Regions from separate parts of the Micromonospora sp. NPDC005252 genome, predicted to be linked through region 2. Evidence: riboswitches for the same ligand, from Rfam matches in the RefSeq annotation. Region 2 holds a riboswitch; each other region holds the start of a gene.

Region 1 (9,752 bases), on a different contig from region 2:
CCATGTGGCTGCCGTACCTGGAGCGGATCGGCAGGCCGTTCCTGGTCCTGGTGCGCGAGCCGGAGTTCCTGGCGCCCATCGCCGCGGCCACCGACGCGCCGGTGGTCTACTGCCCCACCCTGCGGGCGATCGACGAGGCGCTGGTGCCGAGCCTGCGGGTGGCGTTCTACGTCAACCACGGGGCGAAGAACAGCCACTGCGTCCGGTTCACCCAGCTCACCCACATCCAGCTGCACCACGGCGACAGCGACAAGGCGCCGAGCGCCAACCCGGTCTCGGGGATCTTCGACCGGATCTTCGTGGCCGGTCCGGCGGCGATCGACCGGTACGCCCGTGCCGGGGTGCGGATCCCGGCGGACAAGTTCGTGGTGGTGGGCCGCCCGCAGGTCGAGTCGATCGACGTACGCCGGGAGCCGGCGCGCGGCCTCGCGAGCCCGACGGTGCTCTACACCCCGACCTGGACCGGGCACCACGCCGACGCCGACTACTGCTCGCTGCCGGTGGCCGAGGAGCTGCTGCGACGGCTGCTGGAGCGCGGTGCCACGGTGATCCTGCGGGCCCACCCGTACACGGCGCAGAACCCGGCGTCGGCACGCCAGTTGGGCCGGCTGACCGAGCTGCTGGCCGCCGACCGGGCCCGCAGCGGACGGCAGCACGTCTTCAGCGCGGCGGCCCGGGAGCTGAGCCTGACCGAGTGCGTCAACCGCTCGGACGCGCTGGTCTCCGACGTGTCCGGCGTGATCTCGGACTACCTCTACTCCGGCAAGCCGTACGCCGTGACCGACATGGGCGACGAGGGCGACCGGTTCACCGACCGTTTCCCGTTGGCCGGGTCGGGTTACGTGCTGCGGCGCGACATGTCGAATGTGGACGCCGTACTCACCGCGCTGCTGGACACCGACCCGCTGGCCGAGGAGCGCTGGGCCACCCGCCGCCGCTACCTGGGTGACTTCCCCGCCGAGTCGTACGCCGAGGCTTTCCTGACGGCAGCGCGCCGAGAGCTGGCGCCGGCGGAGAACCTGGCCACGTCAGCACCGGTCTAGCAGCTCAGCGGTAGGCGTCCAGCAGCGCCAGCACGGCGGCCGGGTCCTCCAGGTGCGCGTTGTGGCCGAGACCGGGCAGCGTGGCGACCGGCACGCCGTACTCCTTGAGCTGCGCGTCGGTGACCATCGGGTCGTGCTCGCCGCGTGCCAGCACCACCGGCACGTCGGTCGCCGCCAGCAGCGCGGTCAGGTCGGGCTGGCCGACGGCGAACGCGCTCGTGTCCATCGCGAGCCGCCACCGGCCGTCGACCTGGCGCAGGCCGGCGTCCACCATCGGGTGGTCCGGGGGGACCAGCCCGGTGAGGCCGGCGACCCGCAGGTAGCGGCGGGCGGCCTCGGTGCGGCTGGCGAACCAACCGAGCGGGCGGGCGGCGAGCTCCGCGGCCCGGGCCAGCTCGGCGGGTGACCAGACCGCCTTGATGCCCAACCCGACCACCGCGTCCACCGGCAGCCCGGCGTCGCGGGCCGCCAGCGCCAGGCCGACCACCCCACCCAGCGAGTGGCCGAGCACCACGATGCGGTCGTCGAAGGCCAGGCCCTGTGCGATCCGCTGGGCCAGACCCGCGAAGGAGTACGACGACAGCGGGGCCGACCAGCCGTGGCCGGCGAGATCCGGCGCCAACCACCGCCCTGGCCAGTGCTGCTCCAGCAGTGGCGCCCAGGGCAGCCACACGTCGCCCGTCGCTCCCATGCCGTGCAGCAGCAGCAGGACCGGCCCGCGACCGGCGTGACCAACCGATTCGTCCACCACGGCCGCAGTCTCCCACGGTTCGTGGCCCGGTACGAGAGCCGTCATCGGCATCGACGCGAGACGCCGCGGGCGCCGGCCCCTCGTGGGGGACGGCGCCCGCGGCGTCGTGGGCGTCAGCGCCTGGGTCAGGCGGAGTAGCCCCGGGTGGCGATCCAGTTGGCCAGGTCGATCGTGGTGATCCAGTACGCCGGGTCGGCCGCGTTCGCCGAGTCGGCGATCCGCACGGTCCGGCCGTTGTCCTTGTAGCCCACGACGGCGATGTAGTGCCCACCGCCGTAGGAGTGCCAGCCGCCATTGGTGTCGGTCGCGTCGCCGACGACGTTGGCCACCACGCCCCGGCCGTCGGTGATGGCCTTGACGACGTCGGCCTGGAGGCGGTCCATCTGCGCCGGGCTGGGCGTGCCCGCAAACATCCGGGTCTGGTACGGGGAACCCTTCACCTCGGCGTTGAGCACCCGGGTGGTGTCCTCGGCCGAGTTGGTGCCCATCTCGGTGGTGCCCAGCTCGGCGCCGAGCTCCTCCTGCGTACGGTCGATGCCGGTGGCGCTGAGGGCGTTGCGGGTGGCCGCCGGGCCGCAGTTGTAGTACGTGTTCTGCGCCTCGTAGTCGTAGTCGAGCACCTTGGTCGCGGGCGGCTTCGGCGGCGTCGGCTTACGGGTGAGGTCCGGGTTGCTCGTGGCCTTCGCGGCGGGCGACGCGGCGCTGGTGGCCGGGGCGGCAGTGCTCGGCGCGGCCGAGGGGGACGCGACGCGCGCCTGGTCGCGGGACGCGATGGTGTCGCTGCGCATCTCGGCGACTGTGGTCGCGGTGTGCTCGCTGGCCGGGGCGCCGTCGGCGCCGGCGAGCAGGGCGCCGGTCGTGGTGGCGATCGCGAGGGCCGCGGCGGAGGCCGCGACGATCTGGTACGGGCGCTCGGTCGCGAGGCGACGGAGCTGACGCTGCAGGGTGTGCTTCACGGGGTCCTCCACGGTTCGGGGGGTGAGCGGCACACCGGGCTCGGCCGGTATCCGGGCAGGCGCCAGCGCGCGAACCGTGGTCCGCGGATGGTGAACCGCTCAGGGGAACGCCCGGCGCGGCCGGGCGGGAAAGGCGGCGACCCGGGGGGTCAGCTCACCGTCACAAGGCGGATGAGCGGGGGCGCCGCGACGCCGTGGAGGCGGGGGAACAACCGAGGGGTGGAAAGGTGCTGCACGAGGATGGAACTCCTTCCGTCACCGCCTACCGGGTTAGCTGACGGATTCGGGCGGGAAGATCGCCCTACCGCGGGCCGTGGCTCGCGGATTCACCCCGGACTTACTGTGGGTCCCCGGTTCGTAGATCACGATTGAGCGGGTCGGCACGGCGTCGCCTCCTGCGATCGGTTACCGCACCGGACAGCACGACAGTACTGGCCGGTGCGGACCCTGCCAAGCCACGCCCACCTGCGTAAACATCGTTTGGCGCACCAATTTCTGCGCGTATTGCCGCTGACGTGACTCGATGGGACAACCGGTTCCGGAGGCGCCGACGGGCGACAACCGGACAGGCTGCCGGCAACGCCGCCACAATCGCGCGAACATTGGCCGCCGATGGTGCCGGTCGCCCGATTTCCATCGTCCGTGACGGGCCTCACATAACAGATCGGGCTCAACCGACCCGGGCCGGACGCCAGCGTGTCACGACCGCCGAACGCGACGCCCGGGTCGTCGTACGGCGCGACGGCAGCGGGTTCGGCCACAACCGGACCGCCGCCGCGTACGCCTCCTCGGCGAGCGTGCGTGCCGACTCGGCGGCCAGCTCCGCGTCCCGCCAGGCCGACCGCTCCCGCTCGTCGGCGGCCCGGTGGTCGGCCAGCCTCGCGTCACGGATCGCCCGGGTGAGCAGCACCTCCTGCTCGACCGGGTGCCGGCGGGGATCCCAGCCGCGCCGGTGCCCGAACACGTCACCGAGCTGAATCATGGTCAACTCGCCGCGCCAGTGCGCCGCCATCGCGGCACGGTGCAGGTAGCGCTCCCGGGCCGCGTACTCGGCCGGGGTGTGCGGGGTACGTGGGGTCGGCAGCGCCCCGGCGGTGGCGACCCGACGGGCTGCGGTGTCCGCCTCGTCGTACCGGGACCAGGCGGCCTGCGCCTCTTCCTGAGTGATCAGCCAGTCAGCGCGTCGTCGCCGGGCCGTCTGCGCCGCGCGGGCCGCGGCCACGGCCACCTCTTCGGCGTAGCGGCGCAGGTCGGCGAGTTCGGCGGCGGCCACCTCCTGGGCGGTGGGCGGCGGCGGCATCGGCTCGGAGGCGGTCGAGTCCGGCTCCGGGCGGGCGACCAGCACGGCGAGAACGGTCAGCGCCAGCAGGAACAGGGCCGACCAGATGGCGGCGGCCTGGGGCACCTCGGTCAGGAACTGGTAGAAGACGACGGTCTCCATGGGCGGCACCTCGGGAGAATGCGCGTTGCGACGGGGAAGCCGCACGAGGGTCGGTGACCCGCGGGTCGGCCGGTACGGACTGGTGTGTCGACAGGTGCTTTGGCGGGACGCTCGGCTCGGGGCCTCGGCGCTGCGGCGAGGCGGCTCAGCAGCCGGTGCGGTGGTCAGTGGCCGGCGCGGAGGTCAGTGGCCCGGTGCGGGTCAGGAGCCGGTGCGCGGTCAGCGACCCGCAGTGACTGGGTGCTCCGGTGGGGCCCGGGGAGCGCGGGCGGCCGGGTTGTCGGCGCGGGGTGACCGCTCGGAGACCGCCCGCCCCGGCGTCACACCGGTCGACGTGGCGACCAGGGTGCGCGAAGTGTCGTGCAGCGCGGGCTGCGGGTCGGCGGACCACGCCGCGGCGGACTCGTCAACGGCGGCGGACTCGTCAACGGCGGCGCTGTCGCGGGCTGCCCGCTCCTGGGCGGCGCTGTCGCGGGCGGCGGTCTGGTCGTCGTCGACGATGGACGTCGCGGGCCCGGTGCTGGTCACGGCGGCGGGTCGGTCGGGCGACGCGGGCGGCTCGACTGCGGACGTCGCCGCGGCGGCTGGCGTTGGCGACCCCGGAAGGGCCGTGGTCGCGCCGAGCGCGAGGGCGGCGATGACGGCGAGGCTGGTCAGCACCCGTGTCGCCCAGCGCGCCACCCACCACAGGGGACAGGTGAGCGCGACCGGAAGCACGTCCCCACGCTACCGCCGACGGCGGCCGTGCGCATCGACGCCGGGCGTGTCGGCTCACGCCGCGCCGACCGCGTCCGGCCTGGGCGGATGGGTCAGCGCGAGTCGGCGTACGTCGATCGTTCGTCGGTCCGGCCTGCGCCGGGGGCCCGGTCGTCGGTGTCGCCGGTGCGCTGTGGAGGGACGGCCGACGGCCGCTTCGGGCGGCGCGGCGCGAGCCGGCGCATCATCGGGGTCTCGACGTAGCGGTGCAGCAGCCCGGCGAGCACCAGATTCACCAGCAGGAACCCGAGCACCACCGCAGGGCCGCGCCAGCCCCGGAAGCCGGTCCCCCAGTCGCCGCTGAGCCGCAGCACGCTCGTCATGACCAGCACGTGCACCAGGTAGAAGGCGAAGGAGACCTCGCCGAGCCAGATCAGCGGGCGGGAGCGCCACGGCGAGCGCCGGCCCCGCACGTCCGCGTCGGCGGCAGCGGTGATCACCAGCAGGTACGCGATGGCGAGAAGCGTGGTCCACCACTGGGCGGGGATCCACTGCGCGGCGGTCACCCAGGTGACCACGAAGATCGCGGTGGCCGCCGTCAGCCGCGGCCCGCGCCAGAGGCCGCGCAGCATCAGTTCCGCCGCCACCGCGCCCAGCCAGAACTCCAGCGACCGCACCGGCGGGAAGACCTGGGTGAACCACCAGCGGCTGACCTCGGGCACCAGGTGCTGCGCCGGCCAGAGCGCGAGGATCAGCAGCGGCAGCGCGATGATCAGCGTCCAGAGCACCGACGGCCGGGCGCGGCGCAGCAGGGGCAGCGCCAGCGGCAGGCACAGGTAGAAGAAGAACTCGCAGGACAGCGACCAGCTCACCGTGTTGATGCTGTAGAACCAGCCCGGCCGGGGGTCCCACGCCTGCAACAGCAGCACGTTCTCCAGGGCGGCCGCCGGCAGGACGGGGTCGGCGAACCACCAGGCGACCAGGAGCGCGGCCGCCCACAGCACCAGGTGGTTCGGATAGATCTTCGCGACCCGCCGCCGCCAGAAGGCTGCCCGGGAGTCGCCCGGGCGGGCCGACCAGACCAGCACGAAGCCGCTGAGGATGAAGAAGAACTGCACCCCGGACAGGCCGAGGGTGAACAGCCCGTCGACCACCGCCTTGTAGTCCGGCTCGGCGATGATCCGCATCGTCCCGGCGTGAAAGCCGAAGACGAGCAACGCGGCGATCCACCGCAACCCGGTCAGTGAGGGCAGCCGGGCCACAGCGGGCGCGGGCGGCGCGGCCGGCGCGTCGGTGGTGCTCGTCATGCCGGGGTCCCGACGCTCCGCAGGGTCACCAGCACGTACGTCTCCTCCTCGGCGCGCGGCGTCGGACGGCGCGACGGCGACGCCCGCGACGGCCCGACAGGACCGCACCGAGGCACCCTACCGGGTCACTCCCGGGTGAACCGGGCGGCCGTTGTTAACCTTCCGCTTCGCGGGTGTTCAGGGATTCCACAGTCCTTCGCCACGTGCGGTTCCGGGGCTGGCCACCCGCGTCGTCAAAGGTGGCGACGTGGTCAATGAGCCGACGCACGCGCCGCTGCTGAGCATCGTCGTGCCCGTCTACGGCGTCGAGGCGTACCTGTACCAGTGCCTCGAGTCGATCCGGGCGGACATCCCAGCGGGTGAGTCGGACGCGGTCGAGCTGATCGCCGTCGACGACGCCTCCCCGGACGGCTGCGGTGCGATGCTGCGGTCCTACGTCGCCGGCCGCGACGGCGTGCGCGTCGTACACCTGAGCAAGAACGTGGGTCTGGGCCTGGCCCGCAACGCGGGCCTCGACGTGGCCACCGGCCGGTACGTCTGGTTCGTCGACAGCGACGACTGGCTGCCGCCGGGCACGATCCCGGCGGTGCTGGACCGGCTGCGCGAGCACCAGCCCGACGTGCTGATGCTGGACCACCTCCGGGTGCACGAGGACGGCCGGCGGGAGGTCGACGCGAGCAGCCACCTGCTGCGCGGGGTACCGGGCGTGGCCCGTCTGGCCGACCAGCCGCAGCTGCTGGGGGTGCAGCACACCGCGTGGAACAAGGTGGTACGCCGAGCCTTCCTCGACGAGCTGGAGCTGCGCTTCTTCCCCGGCTGGTACGAGGACATCCCGTTCAGCCACCCCCTGCTGATCGGCGCGGAGAAGATCTCCGTGCTGGACCGGGTCTGCTACCTGTACCGGCAGGGTCGCCAGGGCGCGATCACCTCCACCCGCAGCGGCCGGCACTTCGACGCGTTCAGCCAGTACGAGCGGCTGATGGACTGGGTCAACCGCCGGTACCCGGACGAGGGCCTGCAGGCCGAGCTGTTCCAGCTGATGATCAGCCACTACCTGGTGGTGGTCGGCAACGACGACCGGCTGCACCCGCACCTGCGGCGGGCCTTCTTCCACCGGGTCGCCGAGCACTACCGCCGCTACCTGCCCACCGGCGGCTACCCGATGCCCTCGGGCGTGACCGGGCTCAAGCACCGCCTGGTGGGGCGCGGTGACTGGCTGGCGTACTCGGCGCTGCGGCAGGCGCACCGGGTCGCGGGTCGGTTGCGCCGGCCCGGCCCGGCCGGTGGCGCCGACGCGAGCACCGGATCGCCGCCGGCCGACGACGACCCTTCCCGACCGGCGGCGCCCGCGAGCACGTCGGACGCCGGGCACACGGCCGGCGAGGTCACCCCGGACCGGTCGGACGCGCTGGCCGGCGGCCGCCTGTCGTGACCCGTCGCACCGCACCGCACGCCGGGAGCCACGTCGGCTCCCGGCGCCGGAGTTTTCCAGGTCGTCAGCCCGTCGGGTGGACGACGACAGCACCACCGCACCCAGGTGCGGGCGTACCTGAGCAGAGGTCGGAATGACGGCGACAATCAAGATCGGACCGCACGCGGTCGGTGCCGGGGAGCGACCCTTCGTGGTCGCCGAGATGTCCGGTAACCACAACGGCGACCTGGACCGGGCGCTGGCCATCGTCGACGCGGTGGCCGAGAGCGGGGCGCACGCGCTCAAGCTCCAGACGTACCTGCCGGACACGATCACGATCGACGTCGACACCCCGGCGTTCCGCATCTCCAGCGGCCACGAGCTGTGGGGCGGGGAGAACCTGTACCGCCTCTACGAGCGGGCGCACACTCCGTACGAGTGGCACGCCCCGATCTTCGCCCGGGCCCGCGAGCGGGGGCTGACGGTCTTCTCGTCACCGTTCGACGCGACCGCCGTGGAGCTGCTGGAGTCGCTGGACGCGCCGGCGTACAAGATCGCTTCCTCGGAGCTGGTGGACCTGCCGCTGATCCGGCTGGTGGCCAGCACCGGCAAGCCGATGGTGATCTCGACCGGGATGGCGACGGTGGCCGAGATCGACGCCGCCGTGCGGACAGCCCGCGACGGTGGCGCGGCGGGCATTGTCCTGCTGGCCTGCACCGCGTCCTACCCGGCGCCGCCCGCCGACAGCAACCTGCGCCGCCTGCCGGTGCTGGCCGGCGCGTTCGACGTCCCGGTCGGGCTCTCCGACCACACGCCCGGGATCGGCGTGGCGGTCGCCTCGGTGGCGCTGGGCGCCTGCTTCATCGAGAAGCACGTGACCCTGGACCGGGCCGACGGCGGCGTCGACTCGGACTTCTCGCTGAACCCGGCGGAGCTGACGGCGCTGGTCGCCGAGTCGGGCCGCGCGTACGCGGCGCTGGGTGGCACCGCGATCGGCCCGACCCCTGCGGAGCGGGAGGGGCTGCGGTTCCGCCGTTCGCTGTTCGTGGTCGAGGACGTCCGGGCCGGCGACCCGGTGACCGCACGGAACGTCCGGTCGATCCGGCCGGCCGGTGGGCTGGCTCCGGTGGAGATCGACCGGGTGCTGGGCCGCACCTTCGCCACCGACGTTCCGCGCGGTACCCCGCTCAGCTGGGACCTGATCTGACCGGCCCGGCCCGGCTCAGCTCAACCGTGTGGCTGGGCTGAGCTGGCTCCGGTCGAGCCGGGCTGGCAGGACTGAGCTGGCTTGCAGGACTGATGCCGGCGAAGCTGGGCTGACAGCGGCGGGGCCTGGGCTGACAGCCGCGGGGCCTGGGCTGACAGCCGCGGGCCTGGGCTGATGCCGGCGGGGTTGGGCCAGGCCGGCCGGCGCCGGGCTGCGCCAGACATGGCGAGCGGCCACGATCCGCCGGGCACGACCCTGTTTGCGTCCTGTCGAGCTGCCCCAAAGGTGGGGCATGGCGTGTGCTCCCGGTACTGCCCCATATTCGGGGCAGCTCGACAGGCACCACCGACACCTGCGGCAGCACCGCCGCACACCGACAGCCGCGGCATCACCGCCGCACACCGACAGCCGCGGCATCACCGGCAAAACACCAAACGGCCGCGACGCCACCGACGCACGCCGACACCTGCGACGCCACCGGCAAAACACCAACAGCCGCGACGCCACCGACACAGGCCGACAGCTGCGGCGTCCCGAGCGTCAGTCGCGGCCGGTTGGTCCGGCGGACTGGCGGGGGGCGAAGCCGACGGTGACCACCAGGTCGGCGACGCGCAGGGTGCGCCAGAGGATGGTGCCGTCCACCGGAGTGCCCAGGCCGTGCCGGCGCCACCAGGTCGCGATCGGCACGTCGGCCAACTTGCAGCAGCACTCGGCCCGGGTCCACCGGGCCCAGAAGTCACCCGCGCCGAAGCGCCGGGCCAGTGCCGGGGGCACCGGGGCGTCGGCGCGCTCCGCGTCGATGGCCGCGCGCCAGCCCGGCACCAGCGGGCCGTACCAGCCGACGCAGCGTCCGTCGTCGAGGTGACTGCGGGTCGTCGCGTCGGCCAGCTCGGCGGGCGTACCGATCCGTAGATGCCGTTCGGCGCTGGCGAGCAGTCCC
Region 2 (9,752 bases):
GCCCGTCGCAGGAGATCGGCGCGCTGCTGATCAGCGCCAAGCCGGACACCCTCACCGAGCAGCTCACCCTCCTGGACCGGCTGGCCGCGCAGGAGCGCAAGCAGGTCGAGGGCGTGCTGGCCGTGCGGGCCAAGTACGACAGCGAGAAGCAGAAGCTCGACGCGCTGATCGCCACCCAGACCAAGCAGCAGAACGAGCTGGCGGCCAAGAAGAAGCAGATCGACGCCGAGATCAAGAAGCTCGAGGCGTCGATGCCCAAGACCACGGTCAAGACCGTCGGCTGCCCGACCATCAACGGTGTGCTCGCCGTGGCCGCTCAGAAGGCGATCAAGACCGCCTGCCAGCAGGTCGGCGACCCGTACGTCTGGGGCGCCACCGGCCCGAACTCGTTCGACTGCTCGGGCCTGACCCAGTACGCGTACAAGTCGGCCGGGATCTCCCTCACCCACCACACGGGTGACCAGTGGAACGAGGGCAAGGCCGTGTCGCGCGCCGACGCCCGCCCCGGTGACCTGGTCTTCTTCTTCTCCGGCCTGAGCCATGTCGGGCTCTATCTGGGTAACAACCAGATGGTGCACGCGCCTCGTGCCGGCAAACCGGTGCAGGTGTCCAGCATCACCACCATGCCGATCGCCGGGTTCCGCCGACCCGGCTGATCCAGCGGACGCCACGAGGGCCCTCGGTCGGATGACCGGGGGCCCTCGTCGTATGTCGTTCGTCAGCGGGGTGCGCCCACCGGGGACGGCAGGAGCTGCACGTCGGCGAGGTCGACGTACATGATGCGGTGGCCGAACTGGATCTGCGCGTACCGGTTCTTGCCCCGGATCACCGTCCAGTCGCCGGGCGAGGAGCCGTCGAAGGTGCTGGCCCGGTAGTACTCGCCGGCCAGCACCGCGCCGACGGCGTAGCGCTGACCGGCGGCCAGCGTGTACTGCAGCGGTGAGATCGCCTGGTAGGGCACGCCGGCCGGGTAGGCCGCCTGTTCCGGGTACGCCCGCCCGTACACGGGGATGGTGGCCCGGCCCGGCTTCGGAACGGCCACCACGCCGACGGTCCAGGTGGCGGTAGGCGCGGACGCCGGGTTGTGGAACCAGGCCCGTTGCCCGAGGTACCAGATGGCCGTCCAGTCGCCCTGCCGGCCGGCCAACGCGTACGTCTGGCCGGCGGAGGCCCGCGCCCCGTGGTCCGACACGTCCATCGTGTTCGGGGTGCCGTCCGGGCGGAGCGCGATGTCGTTGACCAGCGGCGCGTCCGTGGACGGCGCGGTGTGCAGCACCACCGACGAGGAGCCGCGCGGCGCGCAGGGTGTTCCAGGGGTGACGCACCCGGTGAACGCCGGTTGGTTGGTCGCGTAGTCGGGGTCGATCCGGACCAGGCCGGTGGCCGGGGTGCCGGTGTCCAGTCGCGGTGCGTGCAGCAGGTCGAAGTAGTGCGTCCAGTCCCAGTAGGGCCCCGGGTCCCAGTGCATCCCGCGCACGGTCGACGCGACGGTGCCGGGCACGTTGTCGTGGCCGATGATGTGCTGGCGGTCCAGCGGGATGCCGTACCGCAGCGCGAGGTGCCGGACGAGCTTCGCCGAGGTCCGGTACATCGCCTCGGTGTACCAGGTGCCCTGCGCGGCGAAGCCCTCGTGTTCCAGCCCGATCGACTTCGCGTTGACGTACCAGTTGCCGGCGTGCCAGGCGACGTCCTTGGTCTTGACGTGCTGGGCGATGTGCCCGTCCACCGAGCGCAGCGAGTAGTGCCAGCTCACGTAGGTCGGGTCCTGGACGAGTTTCAGGGTGGTCGCCCAACTCGCCTCGGTGTCGTGGATGACGATGTACTCGATCTTCTGCCGGGCGGGCCGGTCGGAGAGATCGTGGTTGCCGTAGTCGCCGTCGCCGAACGCCTCGTAGGGTGCCGGGATCCACTCACAGGAGACGGTCCGCGGGCACTCCAGGCCGTCCGGGCGGGCGAGTCGTCGTAGGCCCAGCCGGTCCAGCCAGGAACGCTGGGGTTGGACCGCGCGGGCCGGCAACGTGACCCGCTGGCCGTCGTCGGTCACGCGGGTCTCGCCGTCGCCGATGGTGGTGTAGACCTCGTCGGCGAAGGCCGCCGCGGCGTCGGCGCTGTCCGCGCCGGCGTAGCGGGCCACCGCGCCGTACCAGGTGGCGGGGTCGGTGCCGGCGCCGACCGGGGCGCCCACCTCCCGTTGGTACGCGGCCAGCAGCGCCGCCCCGCCCCGGATGTTGGTCGTCGCGTCGCTGCGCAGCGCCTCGGGGGCGGCGCCGGTCAGCGCGGCGGCGGCGTCGACGGTCTGCATCGCGGCCGTGGGCGGCGCGGGATCCGTGGCCGGCGCGGGTGCCAGGACGGCACGGGAGTCGTCGCCGCGCGGATCCTCGGTGCCGGCGTCGTGGTGGCCGCGCGCGGGTAGGGCGGCCACGTGGCGGGCATCGGTCAGGTGCATCGGTCCGTAGCCGCCGCTGGTGCTCGGGGTGCCGGCGTTGCTGTCCCAGCGGGACTCCAGGTAGGAGACCCCGAGCAGCACGGCGGTCGGCACGCCGTACTCGGTCGACGCGGCGGCGTACTGCTGCTGACGGTCGGCGGCCGGTGCGGCGGAGGCGGGGCCGGCGCTCAGCGGTACGGCGGCCGTGGCGATGACCACGGCGACCGCGAGCGATGCGCGCCGGCCGGCGGACAGGGTTGGACGTTCCATCGAACCCCCTAGATTTGACTGGTAACGGTGTGGTCACCTTCGCGCCGGTCGGGAGTCCGCGTCAATACCTTTCCATATATCAAACTGCATCGAAAGAAACCTTCACGCACGCTCGGTGACCCCCTCCAATCGGTACGGAGTGTCACGGCCGCACGGGTTGCGGATCGGTAACGGCCGTCTCTACTCTGGTCATTTGTCGGCCCGGTAGCAGGTCTGCCCATCCCGGGCGGTAACGGACCGACACCGCCGAGTCGCTTGCGAGCGAGCCGGGGACCCAGGTTCCCCCGGGGTGAATCCGCAGCCAATGCGGTAGGGCGCCAACTTCCCGCCCGAACCCGTCAGCTAACCCGGTAGGCGGTCAGGAAGAAGGAGTACGGAACCCCGGTGGCCCTCCATGCCCCGCGGCCGTCGTCCGAACGGTCGGCCTCGGCCGACCCGACGTCGACAGTGCCGCGTCCACGCTGGTCCCGCTTCACCACCGCCCTCGCCGCAGTGGTCGGCGTAGCCGTCGTCCTGACGGGCAGCGCCACGGCGGCGCACGCGGATCCGTCCGTCGCCGAGATCGAGCGCCAGATCGACGCCGACTGGAACAAGCTCGAACCGGTCATCGAACGGCACAACGCCACCCGCGCGGACCTGGCCGTGAAGCGCAGGCAGGCCGACGCGCTCGCCGCCCGCATCGCGCCCCTGGAGCGCCAGGTCGACGCCGCGATGAACAAGGTCAGCGCGCTGGCCGTGCGCGCGTACATGGGCGAGAACCTGTCGACCGTGAACACGATGCTCGGCAGCCGGTCGCCCGGCGAGGTGGTCGGGCAGCTCGAGATGCTCGACCGGTTCGCCCACAACCAGCAGGAGGACGTCCGGCAGGTCGCCGATCTCCGCGACGAGCTGGCCCGGCAGAAGGCGCCGCTGGACGAGATGGTGGCCCAGCTGACCCGGACCGAAGCGCAGCTGGCGGCGAAGAAGAAGCAGATCAACGACGAGATCGACCGGCTGCAGAAGCTGCGCCTCAAGGTGTACGGCAGCGGTGGCGGCGGTCCGCTGCGTCCGGCGCCGTGCCCGGCCAGCTACCCCGGCGGCGGCGCGGGCACGGCGGTCAAGTTCGCCTGTGCCCAGATCGGCAAGCCGTACGTGTGGGGTGCCGAGGGTCCGAACTCGTACGACTGTTCCGGGCTGATGCTCGCCGCGTGGGCGAAGGCCGGTGTGTCGCTGCCGCACAACGCCGCCGCGCAGAGCCGGGTGACCAAGAATGTCAGCAGGGGCGATCTGCGCCCCGGCGACCTGGTCTTCTACTACAGCGACATCCACCACGTCGGCATGTACGTCGGCAACGGCTGGGTGGTGCACGCCTCCCAGGCCGGTCAGCCGATCAAGATGAAGAAGGTCGACGACGGGCCGATCCACAGCTACGGCCGTCCCGGCTGACCAACGCGGGACGCAGCAGGGCCCGTCGCGATCTCGTCGCGGCGGGCCCTCGTCGTCCGCTATCTATCGCGTCGGCCAGGCACGCCAGTTCTGCCAGGAGCGGCTCGGCGTCGGCCCCCGCTGACCCTGGTAGCGCGAGCCGTAGACCACCGAGCCGTACGGGTGCTCGGCCGGCGAGGAGAGCCGGAAGATGCAGAGCTGGCCGATCTTCATGCCCGGCCAGAGGGTGATCGGGAGGTTCGCCACGTTGGACAGCTCCAGCGTCACGTGACCGGAGAAGCCCGGGTCGATGAACCCGGCGGTGGAGTGGGTGAGCAGGCCGAGGCGGCCCAGTGAGCTCTTTCCCTCCAGCCGGCCGGCGAGCTGGTCGCCGAGCGAGATCACCTCCAGCGTCGAGGCGAGCACGAACTCCCCCGGGTGCAGCACGAACGGCTCGCCGTCGGGCACCTCGACCACCGATGTCAGGTCGTCCTGCTGCATGGCCGGGTCGATGTGGGTGTAGAGATGGTTGTTGAACACCCGGAACAGCCGGTCGAGTCGTACGTCGATGCTGGACGGTTGGACCAGGGTGGGCTCGAACGGTTCCAGGCCCAGCGTGCCGGCCTTGATCTCGGAGACCAGGTCACGGTCGGAGAGCAGCATCGGACCACCATAGCCGCGTTGGCCGGACCGGCCGGATTCGGTGCCGGTGACCAGCGCGTCGAGGTCGCTGCTCGTACATTTGTTCGATAGAATGTCGGCATGGCTTCCTGGTCCGAATTCGCCGCCGACGAGCCCCGCCTCGCCGACGGGATCCGCGTTCTCCTGCAGCAGTACGGGCCGGGCTTCGGCTACCTGGCCACGGTCCGCGCCGACGGCGGGCCCCGGGTCCATCCGGTCTCCCCGGTCATCACCGACGAGGGTCTCTTCTGCTTCATCATCGACTCGCCGAAGCGCCGTGACCTCGAACGGGACGGCCGCTACGCGCTGCACTCGTTCCCTCCGGAGGAGAGCGACGACGAGGCGTACGTGGCGGGCCACGCCTGGCCGGTCACCGACCCGGTCCAGGTGGCCCGACTGGCGCAGAGCGCCCGGGCCGAGCCGCAGGTCGACTGGCGGCTGTTCGAGTTCACCGTCGACGTGGCGATGTTGACCCGTCGCGAGCAGCACGCCGCAGGCGTTCCGGGTGTCACCCCGAGCCGCCCGGCCGTGCGGGTCTGGCTGGACCCGCAAGCCCCGCCCGCAACGGCCGCGCCTCTCGCCGTACCGCAGACGCGCCCGACCCGCCGCAGCCGTGACGTCCAGTGCACGGCCGCCTGACCACGGCCCTGCTGTCCAAAAAAACGCCGGTGCCGGCTCCGTCGTGACGGAGCCGGCACCAGGTGTACGCGAGGAGAGCTACGCCGCGCGGTACGCGTTCCACGCGGTCAGCATGCGGCTCGCCTGCCCCGGGGTGAACTGGTACATGCACGAGTCGTAGGTGTAGTCCATGAAGTTGGTGATCGGGTCCAGGCCGGTCGCCGAGCAGGTGTTCCGCCCGGTCGGGCACTCGTACGCCGGCGACGCCTCGGCCGGGGTGTCGCTGACGCTGTCACCGGAGCCGCCGCAGCCACCCTGGAAGGTGTGGTAGAGGTTCAGCCAGTGACCGATCTCGTGGGTGCCGGTGTCGCCCTGGTTGTAGTTGGTGGCGGTGCCGCCCGGCAGGGACTCGTTCAGCACGACCACGCCGTCCATGGTGCTGAGGTTCTGCTGCGGGAAGGTCGCCCAGCCGAGCAGGCCGCCGCTCAGCTCGCCGAGGTAGATGTTGAGCGTGTTCTTGCCGCCCACCCGCAGCGACGACTTCATCGACCGCTCCGCCGACGAGCCGTTGACGATCGGGTACCAGGACGGGTTCGTCACCCGGTTGATCTTGTCGAGCCGGAAGGCGAAGGCGGTGGCAGCGCCGCCGGTTCCGCCCGCGTAGGCCTGGTTGAGCACGCTGATCTGCGAAGTGATCATCGAGTCCGGGATGTTGCCGCCGGCCCGGGTGCTGTTCTCCTGGATCACGTGCACCACCACCGGGATGGTGACGGTGGCCAGCGTCGTGGCGCCGGCGCCGGCCCGGAAGTTGGCGCGCTCGCGCAACGCCGCCGCGAGGTCGGCGTCGCGTTCGCGGACCTGCTTCGCGGTCAGCTCGTTCGGGTCGTGCGTGGCCGCCGCGCCGGGTTTCACCCGAGCGTTGGCGTGGCTGTCGGCCGGCTCCGCGCAGGCGCCGCCCGGCGCCGCGGAGAAGGCCGAAGCAGCCGGAACGACGCCCACCGCAGCGGTGCTGAGCAGCAGCGCGAGGGTCGTCGACGCGACACCGGCGGCACGCCGGGTCAGCAGGTTGGGACGGAGTCCCATGGGCCCACCTCTTTCTGGCGGCGTGACAGGGGGTGTGTCACGCCGTGGCTGAAACGTGTGGCAGACGTTACAACCCATCGACACATTTGAGAACGCCCATATCTTGCCGTCACGAAACTTTTTCCGAGGTGACGGCGTCCCGCCGGCGCGTGGGGGTGGCTGGGTGCACCGGTTCGACGACTCGGGTACAGTGGTGCCGCCCGCGGGTGTAGTTCAATGGCAGAACATCAGCTTCCCAAGCTGACAGTGCGGGTTCGATTCCCGTCACCCGCTCCACGACCGAGGCGCTGACCAGGACGAGAGTCCCGGTCAGCGCCTTCGATGTTGCCGCGCGCGCACGTCCCTGGGCTGCCTCGCTCCTACCCGTTAGGGTCCGGTCAGGAGGTGGTCGCGTGTTCACCGAGGCTTTTCCCATCGTGACGACGCCCGACCTGCCGCGGTTGATCGCGTTCTACCGGGACGTCGTCGGCTTCGAGCTGACCTACCGGTTCCCGGAGGACGGTGAGCCGGAGTTCGTAGCCCTGCGGCTGGGCAGCAGCGAGCTGGGCCTGGCCGCCGACCCGCATGCAGGCGACCCCACCCTCTCGCGCCGCTGGGAGTTGTGCGTGTACGCCGACGACTGCGACGCGGCCGTGCACGTTCTGCGCGCGGGTGGCGCGACGGTCACCGAGGAGCCGGTCGACCAGCCCTGGGGTGAGCGGTCCGCCAGGGTCACCGACCCGGACGGCAACCGGCTGCTGGTCCTCTCCCGCCTGGCTTAGGGCATGTGTCAAGGGCCCTTTGCCGGACCGCCGCCCGGACTCCGCCTCGGCCCGACCGAAGACTTCGGACTGGCCGCTGCCATCGCAGGTCGCAGATCTTGGACAGTTTCCGTTAGCTGCTAACGGAAACTGTCCAAGATCTGTGCGCCGACGGCTCCCGCCTGTAGTGGCGGTCACCGTCTCCAGAACAGGAGATGGGTGACTCCGCTGGGGCTGGGCACCGACTCCAGGTGGAAGCGGTCGAGAAGTTCGTCGGGGCTCCCCCACAGCCGCTCGCCCCGGTCGAGGTCGACGGGCGCGACGGCGATGTGCATCGTGTCGACCAGGTCGGCCTCGAGGAACTCGCGGATGACGGCCACCCCGCCACCGAGGCGTACGTCCCGACCGTCCGCTGCCTCCTTGGCCTGGGCCAGGGCCTCGGCGGGGCTGGCGTCGAGGAAGTGGAACGTGGTGTCGGACAGGGTGAACGACGGCCGTACGTGATGGGTGAGCACGAAGACCGGCGTGTGGAACGGCGGGTTGTCCCCCCACCAGCCCTGCCAATCGTGGTTCTCCCAGGGGCCACGCTGGGGGCCGAACTTGTTGCGGCCCATGATCTCCGCGCCGATGTTGCACTCGGCGTCGCGGGTCAGGTAGTCGTCCAGGCCGCGCGTGCCGCCCGGCTCCGTGCGGTACACGAAGCTGGCGGTGGCGGAACGCCAGGAGAACAGCGGGGTGGGGTCGGCGTGGCCGAAGGGCCGTTCCAGGCTCTGCCCCTCGCCGGTGCCGAACCCGTCCTGCGAAACGTTGAAGCACTGCACCCGCAACAGTTGTGGCATGAAAAGCTCCTCGTGAGGTTGATGAATGTGCGGGTCAGTTCGTGGTCGCCGTCGGGCCGCCGCCGCGGCCCCGGTCGTCGAGCACGAGCGGGGCGCGACCGCTCACCTCGTACCGGATGTGGGTGACCTGCGGGGTGGGGATGACCCGGGTTGGCGTCAGCTCGATGGCCTCCTTGTCGCCGAGGTCGAGGTCCGCGTCGAACAGCCGCAGGCCGGTGCCGAGCACGACCGGTACGACGTGCAGTTCCAACTCGTCGAGCAGGCCGGCCTTGAGCACCTGCCGGACCAGGCTGCCGCCTCCGGCCACGGCGACGTTCCGGCCACCGGCCACTGCGCGCGCCTGCTCGACGGCGCTGGCCACGCCGTCGGTGACGTAGGTGAAGCTGGTGCCGCCACCGCGCAGCAGGGTCTCGCGGGGTCGGTGCGTGACGACGAAGACCGGCGCGCGGAACGGCGGCTCCTCGCCCCAGGGCACCTCACCGCCGTCGGCCATCCGCCGGCCCATGACGTACGCGCCGGCCGCGTCGAACGTCTCGGCCATCACGTCGGAGTTGGCGTCCTGCTCGCCGCCGGCGAAGCCCTGCCGCTCGCGCCACGCCATCGCGTCGGTCGCCCAGCGGGTGATCCGAAAGAAGCCGGCGCTCTCGGCCGAGTCGATCCAGTCGCCGTCGCCGTCGAACAGCGGGCCGGCGTAGAAGCCGTCCACCGACACCGACAGCTGTGCGGTCACCTTCGTCATGTCGCTTCTTCCCTCTCCTCGGGCGGCGCCCACCGGGTGCCTGCTCGCAACGAGGTCGGAGCCGATCGGGACGCCCCTACCACGACCAACTGTGACGTGGGACACACAGGGGGAGGGTTATGGCCTGCGGTCGATGATCGCCGCCTCGATCCGCAGACCGATGCCGGTCAGGATGAGAAAGGCGGCCAGGATCTGCGGTTGGAGCCCGCCGGTGCTGGACGGCAGGGTGAGCAGCGCCGTCATGAAGCCGGCAACCAGCGACAGGGTGCCGAAGGCTCGTACCGTGTCGGCCCGCCGTGACCGTAGGTCCACGGCCGAACCGTAGCGAAAGCCCGGCGTCCGTGGCGCCCCGCCACGGGCGGGTGGGGCTTAGCCCTCGAGTTGCCTGTTGAGCAAGGTGCCCGAGGGTGCGTAGCCGTGGCGGCGGTAGAAGCGCACCGCGCCGTCGTTGCGGTGGTGGATGCCCGCCGACAGGCTCGTGATTCCGTTCTCGGTCGCCCACCGGGCCGCCGCGTCGAGCAACGCCGAGCCGATCCCGAGTCCCCGGGCGGTGCTCGACACCACCGTGTGGATCTGCGCCGACGGTTGCGGGCGCAGGATCTGGTGTGCGGGCGGTTCGGCCACGCGCAGCACCTCGACCATTCCGACGACCTGCCCGTCGTGTTCCGCGACGAGAATGGCGTCCCCGCCGGCCCGGTCGCCCAGCACCGTGGTGAAGTGACGGACGACCGCCTCGCGCTCCGGCAGCCGGTAGACGTCGGGGTCCAGCGCGAGGTGCGCCTCGGCGTTGGCCCGGCGTAGCTCCACCAGCGCCGGCACATCTGACCGGGTCGCCGGTCGCACCATCGTCCCGGGCCTCCGCATCATCGGGATGCTAAAGCAGGTGTATCGGACGCGGCTAGGCTGGCGATCATGCGGATTGGCATCGTGATCCTCCCGGACCAGCGTTGGGC
Region 3 (9,752 bases), on a different contig from region 2:
CCGGCCTGGTCTTCGTCTCGACCACCGCCGAGGGGCACACGCACACCGTCTACGGGCTCTCGCCGCGCATCGCCCGGCTGATCCGGCTCGCCGAGACGACGGGCGCCGGTGTCCTGGCCCGGTGCGGTTCGTGGCGCGCGCCCCGGGCGCTGCTGAACGCGTTGCAACCGAGCATCCGGTGGATGCTCTTCGGCGACCGCTGTGATCCCTCCGACATTCGGCTGGTGACCTCGGCGGTGGCCCGCGCCTCGCTGCGCTCGATCGGCGGCTTCCGCGCCTCGATCGGCGCCCAGCGCCGGCTGGACACCCTCACCGCGCTGGCCCACCTGCCGGCCGCCGCCCTGGTCGGTGACCGGGACCGGCTGACCCCACCGCCGTGCGCCGAGTCGATCGCCGCCGCCCTGCCGGCCACCGAGCTGACCGTCTGTCCGGGTGCCGGACACATGCTGATGATGGAGCGCCCGGACGAGGTGAACGCCGCGCTGACCGGCGTACTGCGTCGGGTGCTCGCCGCGCCGGCGCGCGACGGGCACGACGCGAGCGCGACCGGGACGGGTCGCTGAGCACGTTCCCGCACCTCGGGCGCGAAGCCCCGGGCCCGGGGCCGTACCCTTCTGCGGTTGGCCCGCGCGGTTCGCGCCGTCTGCCGGCGACATCGAAGGAGCGTGCGTTGACCGACCAGACCGCCCTGGAGCAGGAGATCGCCGTCGAGCAACGGCACCTCGACCGGGTGTACGCCCGACTGGCCGAGCTGCGCCAGTCCGCGGTTCGGGCCGAACGGGACGGCTACCGGATGGCCCGGGTCGGCACGTTCGGCGCGCTGGTCGAGCGCGACGCGATGGTCTTCCACGCCGCGCAGCGACGGCACACCCTCGACGCCGAGCACGAGGGGCTGGTCTTCGGCCGTCTGGACCTGCGCGACCGGCAGGTGCTGCACGTCGGGCGGCTCGGCATCCGCGACGAGGACGCCACCACGCTGGTCGTCGACTGGCGCGCGCCGGCCGCCTCCGCGTTCTACCAGGCCACCCCGGCGCAGCCGCTGGGCGTGGTGCGTCGCCGCACCATCTCCTCGCGCGCCGAGCGGGTCACCCGGATCGAGGACGACCTGCTGGACCCGACCGCCGCGCCGGAGGGGATGACTGTGGTCGGTGACGGCGCGTTGCTGGCCACCCTGTCCCGCGCCACCGGTCGGGGCATGCGCGACATCGTGGCGACGATCCAGCGGGAGCAGGACGAGGCCATCCGGTCGCCCGGTTCCGGGGTGACGATCGTGGCGGGCGGTCCGGGCACCGGCAAGACGGCGGTCGCCCTGCACCGGGCGGCCTTCCTGCTCTACTCCGACCGCAGCCGGTACGCCGGCGGGGGCATCCTGGTGGTCGGGCCGTCCACCGTCTTCGTCGAGTACATCGCCTCGGTGCTGCCCTCGCTCGGTGAAGACACGGCGACCCTGCACTCGCTGGGCAGCCTCTTTCCGGGAATGACCGCCACCCGCGCCGACCCGCCCGAGGTGGCGGCGGTGAAGGGCTCGCTGCGGATGCGCCGGGTGCTGGAGCGCGCAGCCCGCGACGCGGTGCCGGGCGGCCCGGGTGAGCTGCGGCTGCTCTACCGGGGCACGCTGCTGCGGCTGGACCGGGCCGAGCTGGACCGGATCCGGGACCGCGCGCTGCACCGTGGCGCCCGGCGCAACGAGGCACGCCGGGCCGGCTTCGACGGGGTGTTCGCCGCGCTCTGGGCGCAGGCCCGGGCGGTGGGCATCACCCGGCTGCCCGAGCACCGGGCCTTCGAGGGCGAGATCGCCGAGCGGCCGGAGTTCCGGGAGTTCCTCAAGGCGTGGTGGCCGCGCCTGCACCCCCGACACGTGCTCGGCTGGCTGGCTCGCCCGGATCGGCTGCGTCGGTACGCCGGCGGCATCCTCTCCGGCGCGGAGATCAGGCTGCTCACCGCCGCGTACCAGAATCTGGACACCGCGGGCCTGACCATCGCGGACGTGGCGTTATTGGACGAGTTGGACGCGCTGCTCGGCAAGCCCATGCAGCCGGCGCGGGCCCGCCGTGACCCGTTCCAACTCGCCGGCGGCGTGCGCGAGCTGAGCACCGCCAGCGACCGGCAGCGGGCCGCCCGCGCGGCGGCCCGGGAGCGTCCGGAGGACTACCGGGAGTACGCGCATGTGGTGGTGGACGAGGCGCAGGACGTCTCGCCGATGCAGTGGCGGATGGTCGGGCGGCGCGGCCGCCTGGCCTCCTGGACCGTCGTGGGCGACCCGGCGCAGACCGCGTGGACCGGTGATCCCCAGGAGCTGACCCACGCCCGGGACCAGGCGCTGGGCCGTCGCAAGCGGCACGATTTCACGCTCACCACCAACTACCGCAACTCGGCGGAGATCTTCGCGGTGGCGGCGGCGGAGATCCGCCGGCTCTACCCAGACCTGTCGCTGCCGACCGCCGTCCGCTCCACCGGGATCGACCCCGTCGAGCTGGTGGTGCCGCCCGCCGGGCTGGAGACCGCGGTCGTGGAGGCGGCCACCGGCCTGCTGGCCGAGGTGGACGGCACGGTCGGGGTGATCACGCCGGTCACCCGCCGCGACGAGGTCGCCGGTTGGCTCGGCTCACTCGGCGCGGCGCGGCTGCAGGTGGTGACCAGCCTGGAGGCGAAGGGCATGGAGTACGACGGGGTGGTGCTGGTCGCCCCGAGCGAGATCCGGGCCGATCCGGGCTCCGGCGTACGAACGCTCTACGTGGCGCTCTCCCGGGCCACCCAGCGGCTCACCACCATCGACCCGACCGGCTGACCTGCGGGTTGCCGTGTCGAAGGGTGGGCCGGTCCGTACACTTGCATACATAGCGATGTGAGCATACATTTGACCGGGTCCCGGGTGGCGACGGAGGGTGGATTTCGTGGGAGCAGGTCATGACCACCACCACGGGTCGGTCACCAACGCCGCCCACCAGCACCGGGGCCGACTCTGGGCCGCGTTCGGGCTGCTCGCGACCCTGATGGTGGTCGAGGGTGTGGCCGCCTTCCACACCGGCTCGCTCGCCCTGCTCTCCGACGCCGGGCACATGTTCACCGACGTGCTGGGCATCGGGATGGCGCTCGCCGCGATCACCGCCACCCGGCGGGCCACCGGCGACCCGCAGCGCACCTTCGGGCTCTACCGCCTCGAGGTGCTCGCCGCCCTGGCCAACGCCGTCCTGCTCTCCGGCGTGGCGGTCTACGTGGTGATCGAGGCGATCGGCCGGTTCGGCGACCCGCATGAGGTGCTGACCGGCCCGATGCTCGCGGTGGCCGTCCTCGGCCTGCTCGCGAACGTGATCGCGTTCGCGCTGCTGCGCGCCGGCGCCCGGGAGAGCATCAACCTCCAGGGCGCCTACCTGGAGGTGCTCGGCGACCTGCTCGGCTCGCTCGGCGTGATCGGCGCGGCGCTGCTCATCGCGGTCACCGAGTGGTGGTGGGCCGACCCGTTGGTCGCGGTCGCCATCGGCGTGTTCATCCTGCCGCGCACCTGGCGGCTGGGGCGCGCGGCCGTCCGCATCCTGGTGCAGGCCGCCCCGGAACACCTCCAGGTCACCGCCGTGCACGACCGACTGGCCGCGGTGCCCGGCGTGGTGGAGGTACACGACCTGCACGTCTGGACGCTCACCTCGGGCATGGAGGTGGCCTCCGCACACCTGATCATGGCGCCCGGCGGGGAGGTCGGCACGGTGCTCACCGCGGCGCGTACCGCCCTGCGGGAGGACTTCCGCATCGAGCACGCCACGCTGCAGATCGAGCCCGGGTCCGCCACGGGCGCCTGCGGTTCGATCGAGTGGTGAGCACCTATCTGACGAAAAGACCGTTTTGCGGTCATCTTCGGTGGCGGCGTAGACACCTTCCGTCACATCGACTGCACACGTCCCACCTGCCCCGGTAGGCTCGTCCCCGGCCACCACCCGGCGGCGCCCTCCCGGCGCCGGTGGCGGCCGCCGCCTAATCACCCGAGAGGGCGAACCGGGGAACCACGTTCCTGGGGTGCATCCGCGTCAGCGGTAGGGATCTTCCGTCCCGAACCCGTCAGCTAACCCGGTCGGCGGCTGACGGAAGGACATGCGTAGTGGCACCAGCACGACCACCCGCCGCCCGACTCGCGGCACTGATCGTCATGATGGTCACCCTCGGCGTCGCCCTACCGGTGGGCGCCGCCACCGCCGCTCCCCCCGGCGGCCTGCGGGCCGCCGCGGCGCCCGACGGCGACGAGGAGGGCGGCACCCCCGCGCTGCGGGCCCAACTGGAGGCCGCCAGCAAGGGCTACCTGGACGCGAAGCGCGCCCTGGACACCTCCGTCCAGCGCCAGCAGCAACTCGCGGCCAAGCTGAAGACCACCGAGGCCGAGATGACCGTGCGCAACGGCAAGGTCGGCGAGATCGCCGGCGTGGCGTACCGCACCGGCCGGCTCAGCACCGTCTCGGCGTTGCTCAACACCAACACCCCCGAGGGCTTCATGGACCGTGCGGCCGCGCTGGACGTGGTGGCCGCCAACGAGGACCGGGTGCTGCGCGACCTGCACGCCACCCGGGACGAGGCCAACCGCACCCGCACCGCCCTGGACGGCGAGATCCGCGAGCAGCGCAAGCAGGTCGAGGTGATGGCCAAGCGCAAGGAACAGGCCGAACGGGCCCTGGCGGTCGCCACCAGCAAGCCGCGCACCACCGCTGCCGACACCAGTTCCAACCGGGGCACCTCCACCGCCAACGCCCAGCCCGCGCCGCGCAACTCCGACGGCTCCTGGCCGTCCGAGTCGTGCAGCGTCAACGACCCCACCCCGGCCAGCGGCTGCATCACCCCCCGCACCCTGCACGCCCTCAACCAGGCGAAGGCCGCCGGCTTCACCCGGTACGTCTCCTGTCACCGCTCGGGCGGCTCCGGCGAACACCCGAAGGGCCGGGCCTGCGACTTCGCCGCCCAGAAGGGCGGCTTCGGCGGGGACGCCACCGGCGGCGACAAGACGTACGGCAACAACCTGGCCGCGTACTTCATCCGCAACTCCGACCGGCTCGCCGTGCTCTACGTGATCTGGTACAGGCAGATCTGGCTGCCCAGCAGCGGGTGGAAGTCGTACAGCGGGGGGAACGGCGACCCCTCCAGCGAACACACCAACCACGTACACCTGTCGGTGTACTGACCCCACCGGTGGCCGGCGCACCGTCGAGCGGGTGCGCCGGCCCCGGGTACGTCAGCGGACGTACCCCGGACGCCGCCGGTGATCGGACGACCCGGCCGGGCCGGGCCGGCAGCATGTCGGGTATGCCGCGAATCCCACCCGCCACCCGCAAGGCGCTGCTCACCCTGCACCTCATCACCTCGCTCGGTTGGCTCGGGGCCGACCTGGTGCTGCTCACCCTCGGCATCGCGGCACAGCGCGGCGCCGACCCGGCCGTGGTCTATCCGGTCGCCGGGCTCGTCGGCACGGTGCTGTTCGCGCCGCTGAGCGTGCTCGTCTGGCTCGTCGGCGTCGCCAGCGCGCTGCTCACCCCCTGGGGCCTGGTGCGCCACCGGTGGGTGCTGGTCAAGCTCGTGATCACCACGGTGATGGTCGGGCTGGTGCTGTTCCTGCTCACCCCGAACCTGCGGCACGCGAGCGCGCTGGGCGCCGCCCTCCCCGCCCGGGATCGCGCCGACCTGGTGATCGCGCCCGCGGTGTCGACCAGCCTCATGATCATCGCGACCGTGCTCTCCACGTACAAGCCCTGGGGCCGCCGACCCGCCCGACCCACCGGCGCACGCCATACCTCCGCCGCCGCGAGCCCGGCACGCAACGCGCCACAAGATCGCGCAACAACACGGAAGTCAACAGTGTTGCGTTAGGGCTCCGGCCGGCCAACCCGTGCTGGATGGCCCGGCGATCATGGAGTTGTGGTGCCTGCCTTGGCGTTGTATGGGCGTTTTGTGGCCCACCACAACTCCATGATCGGCGAGGCACGATCATGACTCGGGGCGGTCGAGGGCCGCACCGAGGCGGGTGGCCAGGGCGAGGTGGGCGGCGCGGGCCTGTTGAAAGGCGTACCGGAACAGGGGCGTCGGCGCGCGCAGGGTGATGTCGACGTCGATCCGGACCAGGCCGTCCGGCTCGGCGCGCAACCGGGTGTGGTTGCGGACGGTGGTGGCCGGCCACTGGCGGGCCACCGTGACGATCTCGTCAGGTTCGCTGATCAGCACGTCCGCCTGGTAGGTGGTGCGGAAGCGCAACGGCCCCACCGCCAGCCTGTCGTTGATCGTGTAGCTGGCTCGGGCGCCCGGACGGGGCGGCACCCGGCGGACCCGGACGATCAGGGGGTGCAGTTCGCCCTGGCGGGTCAGGTCGCTCAACAACGCCGCCGCCTCGGCGAGTGAGCAGCGGGCCTGGACGGTGTAGCTGAAGCTGTCGCTGCTGAGCACACAGTCTCCCGAGGTCGCTGGTCGCACGATCGTCCCGTACGCGGCTCAGGCTGGCAACGCCCGGACGGACACCGTCCGTTGTCCCGGTATTCGCGCAGCATTCCCATTACGGTCGGCTGATGGGAAATCACCGGTTGTGACGGAGGGTGGACACATGTTCGGTGACGACCGGTGAGCGGGCACGTGATGGTCTTCGCGCCCACCCCGCAACTGACGGTGACCGTGGATCAGCCGAACGACCAGCCCGAACTGCACCTGCACCCCGGCGGCCAGGGCGTCTGGCAGGCCCGCATGGTGCTGTCGCTCGGGGTCGACGTGGTGCTCTGCGCCGCGCTCGGTGGCGAGGTCGGTCAGGTGCTGGAGCCGCTGCTGGTCAGCGAGGGGGTGGACCTGAAGGTGGTGATGCGCGACTCCGGCAGCGGCGGGTACGTGCACGACCGGCGGGGCGGGTCCCGACAGGAGGTCGTGGACGTGCCCGGGGACCGACTGAGCCGCCACGAGCTGGACGAGTTGTACAACCTGGCGCTCGGCGAGGGACTTCGCGCCGACGTGAGCGTCCTCAGTGGCCCGAATGCGCCGTGGCTCGTCCCGGCCGACCTGTACCGCCGCTTCGCCGCCGACCTCGGCGCCAACGGCAGCCGGGTGGTGGCTGATCTGTCCGGTGACCACCTGGGCGCCGTACTGGACGGCGGTGTGTTCTTCCTGAAGGTGAGTCACGAGGAGCTAATCCGGGACGGTCGCGCCCGCAGTGGGGACGGCGCCGAGCTGACCCGGGCGATGTACGACCTGCACGCCGCCGGCGCCGAGACGGTGGTGGTGAGCCGAGCCGACCAGCCGGCGCTGGCGCTCATCGACGGGGAGCTCTTCGAGGTGGAGATGCCCCGGCTGGAGGCCGCCGATCCGCGCGGCGCGGGCGACTCGATGACCGCCGGCGTGGCGGCCGTGATCGCCCGTGGTGGCGACATCCGGACGGCCATCCGTACCGGCGCCGCGGCCGGCGCACTGAACGTGACCCGGCACGGGCTGGGCACCGGACGGTTGGACTCGATCACCGGGCTGGTGGAGCGGGTCCGGCTCGTCCCGGCGGACAGTCGGCAACAGGAGCGGACCACCCCCGACGAGTTGGCCGACCGGGCGGTCGAGCGATGACGCTGCGGGTGCTCGTGACCAACGACGACGGGATCGCCGCGCCGGGCATCCAGGCGTTGGCCGTGGCCGCCGCCCAGCGGGGCCTGGACGTGGTGGTCGCCGCGCCGATGGAGGAGGCCAGCGGCACCAGCGCCGCGATGAGCGCGGTGGAACGGGACGGGCGGGTGGTGGTGCACGACCACCCGCTGCCCGACCTGGCGGGCGTGCCGGCGTACGGGGTCGCCGGCTCGCCCGGTTTCATCACGCTGATCGCGCTGCACGGCGCGTTCGGCCCGCCGCCGTCGGTGGTGCTGTCGGGGATCAACCGGGGTGCCAACGCCGGCCGCGCCGTGCTGCACTCCGGCACGGTGGGCGCCGCCTTCACCGCCGCCTCGAACGGGTGCCGGGCCATGGCCGTCTCACTGGACGTGCTCTCCGCGGGCGAGGCGACGGCCGGCAGCGGCGGGGCCGCGGTGGACGCCGCAGCCCGCGTACGCGACGCCGAACGGCACTGGGTCACCGCCGCGCGGGTCGCCCTGGACCTGCTCCCCCGGCTGACCGCCGCGCCGCCGGAGAGCGTGCTCAACGTCAACGCCCCCGACCTGCCGCACGGACGGCTGCGCGGGGTACGTCGCGGCTCCCTGGCCAGCTTCGGTCAGGTGCAGATGACGGTGGCCGAGTCGGGGCACGGCTTCGTGCGTACCGCGCTGGAGGAGCCCGGCCAGGCCGCGCAGCCCGGCACGGACCTGGCTTTGCTGGCCGCCGGGTACGCGTCGGTGACGGCCATCCGAGCGGTCACCGAGGTGACCGACGTGGACCTGACCGGTCTGGACGAGCAGCCTTGACGGAGGGCGCTCAAGCGCCCGGAAGCACCTCGGGGGTGGCGGCCCCGGCGAAGTAGGGCTCCGGTGCGCCGAAGAGACCGAGCAGACCGGTCACCCAGAGCTGACGGTGCACGAACCGGCTCGGCTCGGTGACCACCAGCTTGACGCCGCTGACCTCGGCGGTCTGGAAGCCGGCGACCATGGCGCTGATGCCGACCGAGTCGATGAAGGTGACCAGCCTCATGTTCAGCTCGATGCGGACCGGACGGCTCTTGGCCAGCACCTCCGCAATCGCCTCACGCACCTCGTACGCTGTGTCGACGTCGATCTCGCCCCGGGGGGCGATCTCCACGACACCACCGGACAGGACCGACTTCACGATCGACAGGCTCACGCGAGCACCTCCACCCGCCCGTCCCCCGGGCGTCTCATCAGTACGCGGGCCGCGACCGAGAGTATTCCTCCGACGGCCTCGGTCGCCACCCCTCGGGATGAGCAATTCACGGATCCGGGCGAACAAAGTCGCCCATATCCCCACTTTTCGGTATCTGATCAACCAATACTTTTCGTTATCTGACCACTCCACGATCGGTCGGAACCGACGCGTCGCCGGACCAGGGTAACGGGCGTGACCCGACACGCCCGACAACCAACCCATCCCGTACGCCGGCCGCGCCTGGGACCGGCGTGTCGCGCCACGATCGCCCGAACGCGTCCGGTCCGATCCGGTCGGGCGGTTGCCGACGCCACCTAGCATCAGCCCCGGGACACCCACCGCGGCGGAGAGGACCTTCGATGATCAAGCGATTGGCCGGGCTGGCCGGAGTCGGCGTACTGCTCGCCCTCGTACTGGCCTGCGGTTTCGGCGGCGGGGACGACGATGACGACGACGATGACGACGACTTCGCCCGCGGTGCGGCCGTGGTGGCGGTGCGCTGAGGGGGCGGGTGAGCCGCGGCCGACCGGGTTTGCGGCCGACCGGCCCGGGGCACTGCGGAATCAGCGAAACCCTGCCGCGCTGGACAGACGCCGAAGTCCGAAGTGGCCGGCGGCTTCGGCACCCGAGGAGGTAACCACGATGTTCGGAACCAACCTGCTGGACCGGCGCAGCAAGCCGGAGCGGATCGCGGACCAGGCGTGGGAGCACCTGCTCTCCGCCGTCAGCTCCGCAGGCGACAGTGTCCGGGACACCGCCCGTTCGGCCCGTCGCAGCAGCGGCGATCTCGCCGACGGGGCGGGTGACCTGGTCGGCTCCGCGGCGGAGGAGGCCCGGCGTCGGGCCTCGCGCGCCTTTGACGCGCTCGCCGGGCGCCAGCCGGCGCTGCCGTGGACGCTCCTGATCGGGGCCGCGCTGGTCGGCGCGGCGGTCGGCTGGGCCGTCGGCTCCGC

The links. Region 2 has a riboswitch for cyclic di-AMP ahead of ACFYPH_RS10870 (NlpC/P60 family protein). Riboswitches for the same ligand answer to the same signal wherever they lie in the genome.
Region 1: linked by a shared signal. The riboswitch ahead of ACFYPH_RS14265 (C39 family peptidase) and the one ahead of ACFYPH_RS10870 (NlpC/P60 family protein) in region 2 are both predicted to bind cyclic di-AMP.
Region 3: linked by a shared signal. The riboswitch ahead of ACFYPH_RS08940 (coiled-coil domain-containing protein) and the one ahead of ACFYPH_RS10870 (NlpC/P60 family protein) in region 2 are both predicted to bind cyclic di-AMP.

What each region holds. Positions count from the first base shown of each region.
Region 1 is NZ_JBIAKN010000004.1:265,829-275,580, reverse strand. It holds gene ACFYPH_RS14275 (CDP-glycerol glycerophosphotransferase family protein) at 1-1,043, shown strand, start outside; gene ACFYPH_RS14270 (alpha/beta hydrolase) at 1,048-1,794, opposite strand; gene ACFYPH_RS14265 (C39 family peptidase) at 1,920-2,762, opposite strand; cyclic di-AMP (ydaO/yuaA leader) riboswitch at 2,995-3,135, opposite strand; gene ACFYPH_RS14260 (hypothetical protein) at 3,421-4,191, opposite strand; gene ACFYPH_RS14255 (hypothetical protein) at 4,411-4,908, opposite strand; gene ACFYPH_RS14250 (acyltransferase) at 5,001-6,194, opposite strand; gene ACFYPH_RS14245 (glycosyltransferase family 2 protein) at 6,442-7,626, shown strand; gene pseI (pseudaminic acid synthase) at 7,760-8,812, shown strand; gene ACFYPH_RS14235 (hypothetical protein) at 9,353-9,752, opposite strand, start outside.
Region 2 is NZ_JBIAKN010000003.1:280,755-290,506, forward strand. It holds gene ACFYPH_RS10860 (NlpC/P60 family protein) at 1-656, shown strand, start outside; gene ACFYPH_RS10865 (N-acetylmuramoyl-L-alanine amidase) at 719-2,695, opposite strand; cyclic di-AMP (ydaO/yuaA leader) riboswitch at 2,930-3,066, shown strand; gene ACFYPH_RS10870 (NlpC/P60 family protein) at 3,080-4,120, shown strand; gene dcd (dCTP deaminase) at 4,184-4,762, opposite strand; gene ACFYPH_RS10880 (pyridoxamine 5'-phosphate oxidase family protein) at 4,862-5,419, shown strand; gene ACFYPH_RS10885 (zinc metalloprotease) at 5,498-6,481, opposite strand; tRNA gene ACFYPH_RS10890 (tRNA-Gly) at 6,684-6,757, shown strand; gene ACFYPH_RS10895 (VOC family protein) at 6,874-7,242, shown strand; gene ACFYPH_RS10900 (dihydrofolate reductase family protein) at 7,416-8,060, opposite strand; gene ACFYPH_RS10905 (dihydrofolate reductase family protein) at 8,095-8,799, opposite strand; gene ACFYPH_RS10910 (hypothetical protein) at 8,917-9,111, opposite strand; gene ACFYPH_RS10915 (GNAT family N-acetyltransferase) at 9,169-9,663, opposite strand; gene ACFYPH_RS10920 (LLM class flavin-dependent oxidoreductase) at 9,712-9,752, shown strand, end outside.
Region 3 is NZ_JBIAKN010000002.1:678,836-688,587, forward strand. It holds gene ACFYPH_RS08925 (alpha/beta fold hydrolase) at 1-563, shown strand, start outside; gene ACFYPH_RS08930 (AAA family ATPase) at 671-2,788, shown strand; gene ACFYPH_RS08935 (cation diffusion facilitator family transporter) at 2,895-3,812, shown strand; cyclic di-AMP (ydaO/yuaA leader) riboswitch at 3,954-4,085, shown strand; gene ACFYPH_RS08940 (coiled-coil domain-containing protein) at 4,091-5,158, shown strand; gene ACFYPH_RS08945 (hypothetical protein) at 5,281-5,841, shown strand; gene ACFYPH_RS08950 (SRPBCC family protein) at 5,959-6,411, opposite strand; gene ACFYPH_RS08955 (PfkB family carbohydrate kinase) at 6,583-7,560, shown strand; gene surE (5'/3'-nucleotidase SurE) at 7,557-8,384, shown strand; gene ACFYPH_RS08965 (STAS domain-containing protein) at 8,395-8,757, opposite strand; gene ACFYPH_RS08970 (hypothetical protein) at 9,159-9,302, shown strand; gene ACFYPH_RS08975 (hypothetical protein) at 9,442-9,752, shown strand, end outside.